DNA from 3 places in the Vibrio sp. RC586 genome. Region 3 is predicted to be linked to each of the others. Evidence: predicted binding sites of a transcription regulator. Region 3 holds the regulator's gene; each other region holds the start of a gene.

Region 1 (3,286 bases), on a different contig from region 3:
TTCCAAGAGCAAGTCTCGTTTGACCACCTTGCGCTGGTCATTATTGATGAGCAGCATCGCTTCGGTGTACATCAGCGTTTAGAGCTGCGCGAGAAAGGCGCGAAACAAGGTGCGTATCCGCATCAGCTTATTATGACGGCGACGCCCATTCCACGCACTTTGGCGATGACGGCTTATGCCGATTTGGAAACCTCAGTGATTGATGAGTTGCCACCCGGGCGTACTCCGATTCAAACCGTAGCGATTCCGGATACCAAACGCGATGAGATTGTCGAGCGCATTCGCCACGCCTGCCTCAATGAAGGCAAGCAAGCGTATTGGGTGTGTACTTTGATTGATGAATCCGAAGTGCTGGAAGCGCAAGCGGCCGCAGAAACGGCCGAGGAACTGCAACGTAAACTGCCCGAAGTCAAAATCGGCTTAGTGCATGGCCGGATGAAACCGGCTGAGAAGCAAGCGGTAATGCAAGCGTTTAAAAATAACGAGCTACATCTGCTCGTCGCCACCACAGTGATTGAAGTTGGCGTGGATGTGCCCAATGCCAGCTTGATGATCATTGAAAACCCCGAGCGTTTGGGGCTGGCTCAACTACATCAGCTACGTGGGCGTGTTGGGCGTGGCACTGTCGCCAGTCATTGTGTGCTACTGTTTCATGCACCACTTTCCAAAACCGCACAAAAACGCTTAGGTGTTCTGCGTGAAAGCAATGACGGCTTCGTCATCGCGCAGCGCGACTTAGAAATTCGTGGCCCAGGTGAGCTATTAGGCACCAAACAGACCGGTTTGGCCGATTTCAAAATTGCCGATCTGGTACGCGACCAACAACTGGTTCCGCAAGTGCAACGCATCGCACGCCATATCCATGAGCGCTACCCACAGAATGCACAAGCCATCATCGACCGTTGGTTAGGCGAACGCGATATTTACGCCAAAGCTTAGCTTTTGATCCTCATCAAATCGATCGGAAACCTCGCGAGCAAACGTTTGCTTTCTTAAATAAAACCTCTATAATCGCCGCCATTTTCTGGTAGACGCAAACGTTTACCTCTCTACCTAGAGCAGAGTCTGATTAACAGCAATCACAGATGCGGCTTCTGCTCCACCTTAACCACCCATTCAGCGTGCACAAGGTGTTACTGACCATCAGGAAAATCGTTATGGCACAATCCACTTCGCGTAAGGCAGATCTAGTCTATCAACTCAATGATCGTCCACCTCTACCACAAACTGTCTTTGCCGCTTTGCAACATCTTTTGGCGATGTTTGTCGCGGTGATAACGCCATCACTGATCATTTGCCAATCCCTTGGTGTGCCTGCGGAGCAAACCAACACCATCATCAGCATGTCACTGTTTGCTTCGGGTTTGTCATCCTTTATTCAAATCCGCACCTTTGGCCCAATTGGCTCAGGTTTGCTTTCCATTCAAGGCACCAGCTTTAACTTCTTAGGCCCAATTATTGGTGCAGGACTCGCGCTCAAAGCCGGTGGGGCGAACATCGAAACCATGATGGCCGCGATTTTCGGGACGATTTTGGTCGCTTCATTCGCTGAAATTTTACTTTCTCGCGTCCTGCAATTTGCCCAACGCGTGATTACGCCGCTGGTCTCTGGGATTGTGGTGACCTTGATTGGCCTGACGCTAGTACAAGTTGGTTTGATTTCAATGGGTGGCGGCTACGCTGCGATGGCGGAAGGCACTTTTGGTAGCCTTGATAAACTCGCACTGGCTGGAACCGTATTAGCGATCATTGTGCTGCTGAACCGAGCGCATAACCCTTACGTACGTGTGGCTTCGATTGTGATTGCGATGCTGGTGGGTTATGTGATGGCGTACCTAATGGGCATGGTCAATACCGACAACTTGGCGGAAACCCAGCTCATCGCACTACCTATCCCGATGCAATACGGTTTGGGCTTTGACTGGTCGCTGTTTATTCCTCTAGTGCTGATTTTCCTCATCACCGCACTCGAAGCGATTGGTGATATTACTGCGACTTCCGAAGTCTCTGGTGAACCCGTGAAAGGCCCCGTATATATGAAGCGCATCAAAGGTGGCGTACTGGCGGATGGCATCAATTCCGCATTAGCCGCGGTGTTTAACAGCTTCCCGAACTCAACGTTCAGCCAAAACAACGGCGTGATCCTGCTGACCGGCGTTGCCAGCCGTTATGTGGGTTACTTTATTGCGGGTATGCTAGTGCTGCTTGGCTTATTCCCCGGCGTAGCAAGCTTTGTTCAATTGATCCCAGAACCTGTACTCGGTGGTGCGACCATCGTAATGTTTGGTACGATTGCTGCCGCAGGCGTACGCATCATCTCTCGTGTCGACTTAGATCGCCGCGCGATTCTGATCATGGCACTGTCTTTCTCGATGGGTTTGGGTATTGCACAAAAACCAGAAATTCTGCAGTTTATGCCTGAATTTATTAAGAATTTATTCTCTTCAGGTGTCGCGGCTGGCGGCATTACTGCAATTTTGCTTAACCTGCTGCTGCCCGAAGTGCGCCGAGATGAAAACGCCGCTTCGGTAACCGAAACGGCGCAAGAATCAAACTAACGGTTTATTCAGGGCTAACTTCAGTTAGCCCTTTTGCTGCTTAGTTGGGAAACTGATTTGAGCACGTAACCCACCTTGGCTGCGGTTGCTCACCGACACCGCACCATGATGCTGGCTGACAATCCGTTTCACAATCGCCAACCCCAAGCCCGTCCCTTCACTACCGCGCGCGGTATCCCCACGAGTAAAAGGCTCAAACACTTTATTGACTTGGCTTGGATCGATACCCGGCCCATTGTCTTCCACGCACAGCCACACTAGCTTCTTATCGGCCGTCATGCCGCTACTCACTTTGACCCAACCGTTGCCGTAGCGCAGCGCATTCACGACCAAGTTACTCAGTGAACGCTTAATCGCAATCGGGTTACCAAAGGCGGGCGTGAGATCCGCTTGCAGATCGGTTTCAATCTGCACTTCGTAGCCCCCTTCAGAGCTTGCCACATCGCTGGCAATATCATTCAGATCCACCGCCTCAAACGCTTCACGGTTCACCGGTTTCAAGTAATCCATAAACTGGCTGATGATCTGGTTACACTCTTCGGTATCGCTGATGATGCTCTCAGCAAGATAGCTGTCTTCTGGCGACATCATCTCGGTTGCCAAGCGAATTCGGGTCAAGGGAGTGCGGATATCATGACTGATCCCCGCCATCAGCAGCGCGCGATCTTCTTCCAGAGCTTGAATGCCTTTCGACATTCGATTAAACGCGCGCGTTACCGAGCGGATTT
Region 2 (3,286 bases), 480 kb from region 3:
TATGAAGCCGGGGCAATTCGCATTTTTCCATTTTGGAGAGCGTATAGAAGACAATGCCCATGTGTTGATGGATGTGGATTTTGCACCGGGGCGACCCGGATGTCAGGCTCCAAGCCAACCTCTCGACTAAGCGATATCCCCTTCCTACTTGAAGCTGCAGCTGTGTTGGCTACGTTCGTTCACCCCAATCACATAGTTTATGTTGTCTGGGAATAAAGAGTGGTACAAAAAGAAAGGGTTGAATGATTTCAACCCTTTTTCGATTTGAGATTAGTCGGCCGCGTAACCGTGCATGCCGAGCGCTTCATCATCAAGATAAGCTTTGCCTTCTTTCATTTCTAAACGCCCTTCAACGAACCATTTCACGACAAGCGGGTAGATGCGATGCTCTTGAACCTGCACGCGAGCAGTGAGCTCATCGACCGTATCTTCTTCGAAAATAGGTACTTTTGCTCGCAGAATCACTGGCCCACCATCCAACTGTTCAGTAACGAAATGTACGCTCGTGCCATGTTCTTCATCACCCGCGTGGATTGCACGTTGATAAGTATTTAGCCCTGGATACTTTGGCAGTAACGAAGGGTGGATATTGATCATTCGACCCAGATAATGGCGAACAAATTCACTACTTAGGATGCGCATGTAACCTGCGAGCACCACTAAGTCAGGAGCAAATTTATCCATCTGCTCCATCAGTGCAGCATCAAAGGCATCACGAGTTTCGTAAGCTTTGGGATCAATAAAACAGGCGGCTGCACCAGCCTGTTTTGCGCGTTCTAAACCGTAAGCTGTTGCTTTATTGGAAAACACAGCCGTCACTTTGCCATCTTGAATACTGGTTTCACAAGCATCAATGATCGCTTGCAGGTTGGTTCCGTTTCCCGAAATTAAAACAACAATACTCTTCATGCTTAGTTGATCTCTACCTGTGCTTCGTTGCTATTAGCTGCTGCGATTTCGCCGATCACCCATGCATTTTCGCCTTCCGCTTGGAGTAGCTCTACAGCTGCATCAGCTTGATCCTTTGGCAGAGCAATGATCAAACCAACACCACAGTTGAAAGTACGGTACATTTCGTGAGTGGTCACGTTACCTTTTTCTTGTAGCCATTGGAAAATGACTGGCCATTCCCAGCTCTTAGCATCGATCACTGCTTTAGTACCTTCTGGCAGTACGCGTGGAATGTTTTCCCAGAACCCACCGCCAGTAATGTGAGAGATTGCGTGAATATCGTGTTCAGCAATCAGCTTTAAACCTGACTTGATGTAAATCTTGGTCGGCGCGAGTAAGTGCTCACCAATGGTTTTGCCTGCTAAAAGCTCACTCTTATCGGCTTTAGAGACTTCTAAAATCTTACGTACCAGCGAGTAACCGTTGGAGTGTGGGCCGCTAGAGCCAACTGCAATTAGCGAGTCACCCACTTGTACTTTGCTGCCGTCGATGATCTCTTCTTTTTCAACAACGCCGACACAAAAGCCTGCAACGTCGTAGTCTTCACCTTCGTACATTCCTGGCATTTCAGCGGTTTCGCCACCAATCAGCGCACAACCTGCTTGCAAACAGCCATCGGCAATGCCGGAAATGACTTCGGCTGCGGTATCCACATCCAGCTTGCCAGTCGCGTAATAATCGAGGAAAAACAGCGGCTCAGCGCCTTGAACGATCAGATCATTAACGCACATAGCAACGAGATCGATGCCGATGGTGTCGTGTTTTTTCATATCCAGTGCGAGACGTAGTTTGGTACCTACGCCGTCTGTACCAGAGACTAAAACTGGGTGTTTGTATTTGGTTGGTAGCTCACACAGTGCGCCAAAACCACCTAGGCCACCCATAACTTCAGGGCGACGGGTGCGCTTCACTGCGCCTTTAATTCGTTCAACGAGTGCATTACCTGCATCAATATCGACACCTGCATCTTTATAGCTGAGAGATGGATTATTACCGCTCACGGGGAAGTTCCTCGGTCTAGTTGGATATGAAAACGGCGCTATTCTACAGGGCTTAAAACAAAAAGGAAAACGTTTGCGCAAGATTTTTATCCGGTTTTACAGTCGGAAAAGTCGACAAAATAAGTGTATAATCCGCAGGTTTAAATTAATGAAGCCGGAGTTGGACATGAAAATTGTTGAAGTTAAGCACCCTCTTGTAAAACACAAACTTGGCCTGATGCGTGAAGGCGATATCAGCACTAAGCGTTTTCGCGAGCTTGCGACAGAAGTTGGTAGCCTGCTGACTTATGAAGCGACTTCTGACTTTGAAACCGAAAAAGTCACGATCGAAGGCTGGAATGGTCCAGTACAAGTGGATCAGATCAAAGGTAAAAAAGTAACAGTAGTGCCAATCTTACGTGCGGGTCTTGGCATGATGGATGGTGTACTTGAACACATCCCAAGTGCGCGTATCAGCGTAGTGGGTATTTACCGTGACGAAGAAACACTTGAGCCAGTGCCTTACTTCAATAAGCTGGCTTCTAACATTGAAGAGCGTATTGCCCTAGTGGTTGATCCTATGCTGGCAACCGGTGGTTCTATGATCGCCACTATCGACCTGTTGAAAGAGAAAGGCTGTAACCAGATTAAAGTTCTGGTGCTGGTGGCGGCTCCTGAAGGCATTGCTGCTCTGGAAAAGGCACACCCTGATGTAGAGCTTTACACGGCGGCTATCGATGAGAAGCTGAACGACAAAGGCTACATCGTTCCTGGTCTTGGTGATGCTGGCGACAAGATTTTTGGTACTAAGTAATCCTAATAAGGCTTTGTGATAAGAAAGCGCAACCGAAACATAGGATTTGTATCAATAAAAAGGGAAGCTTATGGCTTCCCTTTTCTGTTCTATGTGGCATGACAAGGTTATTTCGACTTTCTTAGGCTCAAGGTGCCGCCAGTGCGTGGGGTTGGACGCGGGGTTGGTTTTGATGCTGTTGAAGAGTTTGATGAAGAACTCGTTGGACGGCGCTGAGCCTTTTTCGAGTTTGGGGCATGGCGAAACTCTTGCGCATTTTTACCGTGATAGGTTTTTGGGTTGCGGCGAGCTTTGGATTCTTTATTGGCTTCACGACTATCAAACAGCTTGGCATCGGTCGCACGCTTAATGCTGTCACCACTTTGTGCGACACGTGATGCTTCTTCCGTACCACTTGAATCCTCACACATGGCCAGAATTTCATTCACTTCTGCTTCGCTTAAATAACGCCATTTACCGTTTGGAATCCCATCTAACGTGATGTTCATGATCCGCACACGGCGCAATTTAAATACTTCATACCCCAAGGCTTCACACATGC
Region 3 (3,286 bases):
AGTATACCCAAACTATTTGGAGTTGCAGGTTGGCAGCAAGTCAGCGTAGCCAATACCTAACAGCCTCAGGAATGAATACACACATACTCACTGAGTTCAAACTCGCCAAATTAGGCGTGATTGCTGAGACTCTAAGAATAAAGAAAGGGGAAGAGCAGGATTTCTTTCAAAAAATAACGTGCCCAGATGGACACGTTATATGTACGTATGTCTTGGTGTGTTCACACCTAAATCTTGACGTGATTATGAACCTAAAACAGTAGGTTAGAGGTGCCTCAAGAGTTCATCACGACGATTTTGTGGGATCACTGACCAATGCTTACCTTCAATCGCACCTTCTAGAGCCCATAGCAACTCTAAGCTAACTTCTGCTGAGTGAGTACGCTGAATCGCTTTATACGCTTCAACAGCACCATGAGAGTGTAGTGATTCAACATTCTCAATCCCTGCTTTTTTGAGCATCCTTTCGGTTGCCAAGCGTAAGTTAGGCAGATCTTTTAAGCGCTCAGGTTTTGCTTGAGCTTGCGTTTCACGCTCTGCCTTAGCGACTTCAAGTGCAGCGCGAGCTTCAGTTAAGATGGAGGTTGGATTGCTCCAACAATCTTCAGGTAAAGCGTAGTACTTAGTTACGACAGGAAAGCCACGTTTCTTATAAACGTAAGGTTCATAACCTTGTAGTTTGAATTTTTCGATTGTGGCATCGTCCGCACGGATGTGCAGCGTTTCATTAACCACAAGCGCAAACATAGTTTCGTCGACGAAAATACCAAAGCCACCAAACATTGAACGAGATTTCACACGTCCTAGCTGCTCAAAGAGCCGCATTGAATCTTTTAATACTGGTTTATTCATGCTGTTAGTCTCGGAGTATTGTTACATACGCCACCAAATCAGGTCCGAGAAAATTAGCAAATGCATGCATCGGCCATGTCAATGATGAGTCAACATAGTGTATGCATTTTTTGCCATCGGTAACCCCGCTACCTACCATAAACTTTTGGTTTAGGCCGGAGGCTTTGCGTCCCACTTTTTCAAATGGTTTGCCCTGTGCGTGACATTTTTCCTGATAAAAATTAACCAATCTTGGCTTATTCTCACAACTTGGTATTTCAAATGTGAGAATAAGCTAAGTTATTAATACCTATGCTACATAGGTTTTGTCAAATTTATGTGACAAGCTTTCAAATATAGGCGTCATGAATTGTCAAGAAAGTTAGTTTTTTGTCAAGTCTTTCACTGTGTCGCGCTCGACAATTTCAGGATGCATTTCGAAAATTCGACGTTCGTGTTCTTTATCCTTGATGCGCTCTAACAAAATTTCAAAGGCGTTTTTCCCGACACGACGTTTCGGTTGGTGTACGGTAGTCAGCGGTGGTGAGAAATATTCCGCTAATTCAATGTTGTCGTAGCCAATCACGGAAATGTCTTCAGGTACACGGATGCCTTTTTGTTGCAGACGGCTCATCAAACCAAGTGCCATAGTATCGTTGAAACAAAACACCGCAGTTGGACGCTTATCCATAGCAAGGATTTTATCGGCAGCTAGCACCGCCGTATCACACTCAAAGTTGCCTTCTAAAATCCAATCTTCATTAACCGGCAATTTTGCCTCAGCCATAGCACGGCGGAAGCCTTGAATACGCTCTTGGCATGCTGCTTTAACAAAGTGACCGCTTAAGCATGCAATATCAGTATGACCACGGTCAGTCAGGTATTTGGTAGCCAAGTAACCACCTTCTTCTGAATTGTCGATGATTTTATCAGCGTGTGAGGTTTCTGGACCCCAATCCATGATTACTTTTGGAATGTCTTTGTGTGCATCCAGCATCTCTTGTAGCTCTTGGGTCAAGTCTGAACACATGACCAAAATGCCATCAACCCGTTTTTCAGCCAACATGCGAATGTAATCACGTTGCTTTTCATAGATGCCGCCTGTGTTACACAAGATCAGAGTGTAACCTTGGCGATAACAGTAGCTTTCTACGCCATCAATCACTTCAGAGAAGAACAAGTTAGTGGATTGCGTCACTAACATGCCGATGGTGCGAGTGGTGTTACATTTCAAGCTCCGTGCAACAGCGCTAGGAGCATAGTTGAGCTGTTTAACCGCTTCTTGCACTTTCTCCTGTGTGGTTTCAGCCACAAAACGAGTTTTGTTAATGACGTGAGAGACGGTAGTCGTTGACACGCCAGCAAGGCGTGCCACATCTTTAATCGTAGCCATAGAGTGTTCCTGTCGATGACTGCTGATGCCAGCGAATATTATTGGTTAATTAAATCAGCAGAAGTAAGGCGAGACTGAGCGAATCTTCACACTCTGTGCAGCAATGAGCGGTACTAGGCCGTACGTAAAGCGCTTCAATCACAATGCCTAAAGTAATAAAAATACAAAAACCGCCAAAAATTAGCGGTTTATATTTTTATTCGTTTTTTATCGTTTGCGGGTGGATTTTAGACTGCAAATCTGTTCACCGCAACGAAATTCATTCATCAAACTTTAAGTTATTTCGCGATCAATTCGTCTAGGCAAACTCTATTTACTGTGCCAAAGAGTCAGTTTGGTGTTGAACGGCAACCTTAAGTAAGAGAGTGACAAGACACTTATTCGATATTCGTATTCAGCTCTTGAAGGTAATCTTTGTCTTGTCTCACGAATGCCAATGTTAAACGAGCAACGGCTGCGTAAAGTCCAAAGTCATCAAATTGAGTGCAACGCTCAACAAAGGTGGGTAACCAGTTGAGTAAGTGTTGTTCGATAAATTCAGCTTGTGCTTTCGATGCGTTATCCAAGTCCGCAGCCTGTTCATTTTGATTAGCACTAATGGCAAGGTGAGCCAAAAAATCGAGCTGAATTGCGAGATGGTCGGCGGGTTCATTGAGGTTTTGAGCCACCTTAACGCCTTGCGTGGCGAGAAGCTCGCGCATTTTTTGTGCGGGTTTACCGTTTAGTAGCCCTTTATCCGTGTAGACAGATGCGTAAGGTAGAGCTGAATCACGATCGGACTTCAAAAATAAATCACAGAAATCCGCAGCAAGTTCAAGCTGAGCATCGGTTCTATCTTGCAAACGATTCAGCGCTTCTATCAAACTTTTCACATCTGTGGTTAGGCTTTCTTCTGCCGCGAGTCCAGTCAAAAATGTGCGGATTTCCGCTGAATGGTAGTGTGCGAGATCTTGTTCAGTCAGCTCTTTAATAAATAGGCTCGACAACCACCAATAGACTTCTGCGCGTTTTTCATTGAGGATTTTCAGTTCTTGTATCATTTTTGCACTCCCAATCGGTTGG

What was found. The regulator PurR, encoded in region 3, represses purine synthesis genes. The targets are predictions, from matches to a motif close to TNANGNAAACGTTTNCNTNA.
Region 1: the regulator PurR is predicted to act here: its motif matches at 1,030-1,049, upstream of VOA_RS14555 (uracil-xanthine permease family protein).
Region 2: the regulator PurR is predicted to act here: its motif matches at 2,014-2,033, upstream of purM (phosphoribosylformylglycinamidine cyclo-ligase).

Annotation. Positions count from the first base shown of each region.
Region 1 is NZ_ADBD01000005.1:210,551-213,836, forward strand. Features, by position in the region: partial or broken gene recG (ATP-dependent DNA helicase RecG) at 1-939, shown strand, start outside; gene VOA_RS14555 (uracil-xanthine permease family protein) at 1,158-2,558, shown strand; gene envZ (two-component system sensor histidine kinase EnvZ) at 2,583-3,286, opposite strand, start outside.
Region 2 is NZ_ADBD01000013.1:696,584-699,869, reverse strand. Features, by position in the region: gene VOA_RS02330 (class II glutamine amidotransferase) at 1-130, shown strand, start outside; gene purN (phosphoribosylglycinamide formyltransferase) at 271-909, opposite strand; gene purM (phosphoribosylformylglycinamidine cyclo-ligase) at 912-1,952, opposite strand; gene upp (uracil phosphoribosyltransferase) at 2,119-2,745, shown strand; gene rluF (23S rRNA pseudouridine(2604) synthase RluF) at 2,853-3,286, opposite strand, start outside.
Region 3 is NZ_ADBD01000013.1:220,528-223,813, reverse strand. Features, by position in the region: gene VOA_RS04500 (TfoX/Sxy family DNA transformation protein) at 265-852, opposite strand; cyclic di-GMP riboswitch class I at 968-1,055, opposite strand; gene purR (HTH-type transcriptional repressor PurR) at 1,214-2,224, opposite strand; gene torD (molecular chaperone TorD) at 2,602-3,264, opposite strand.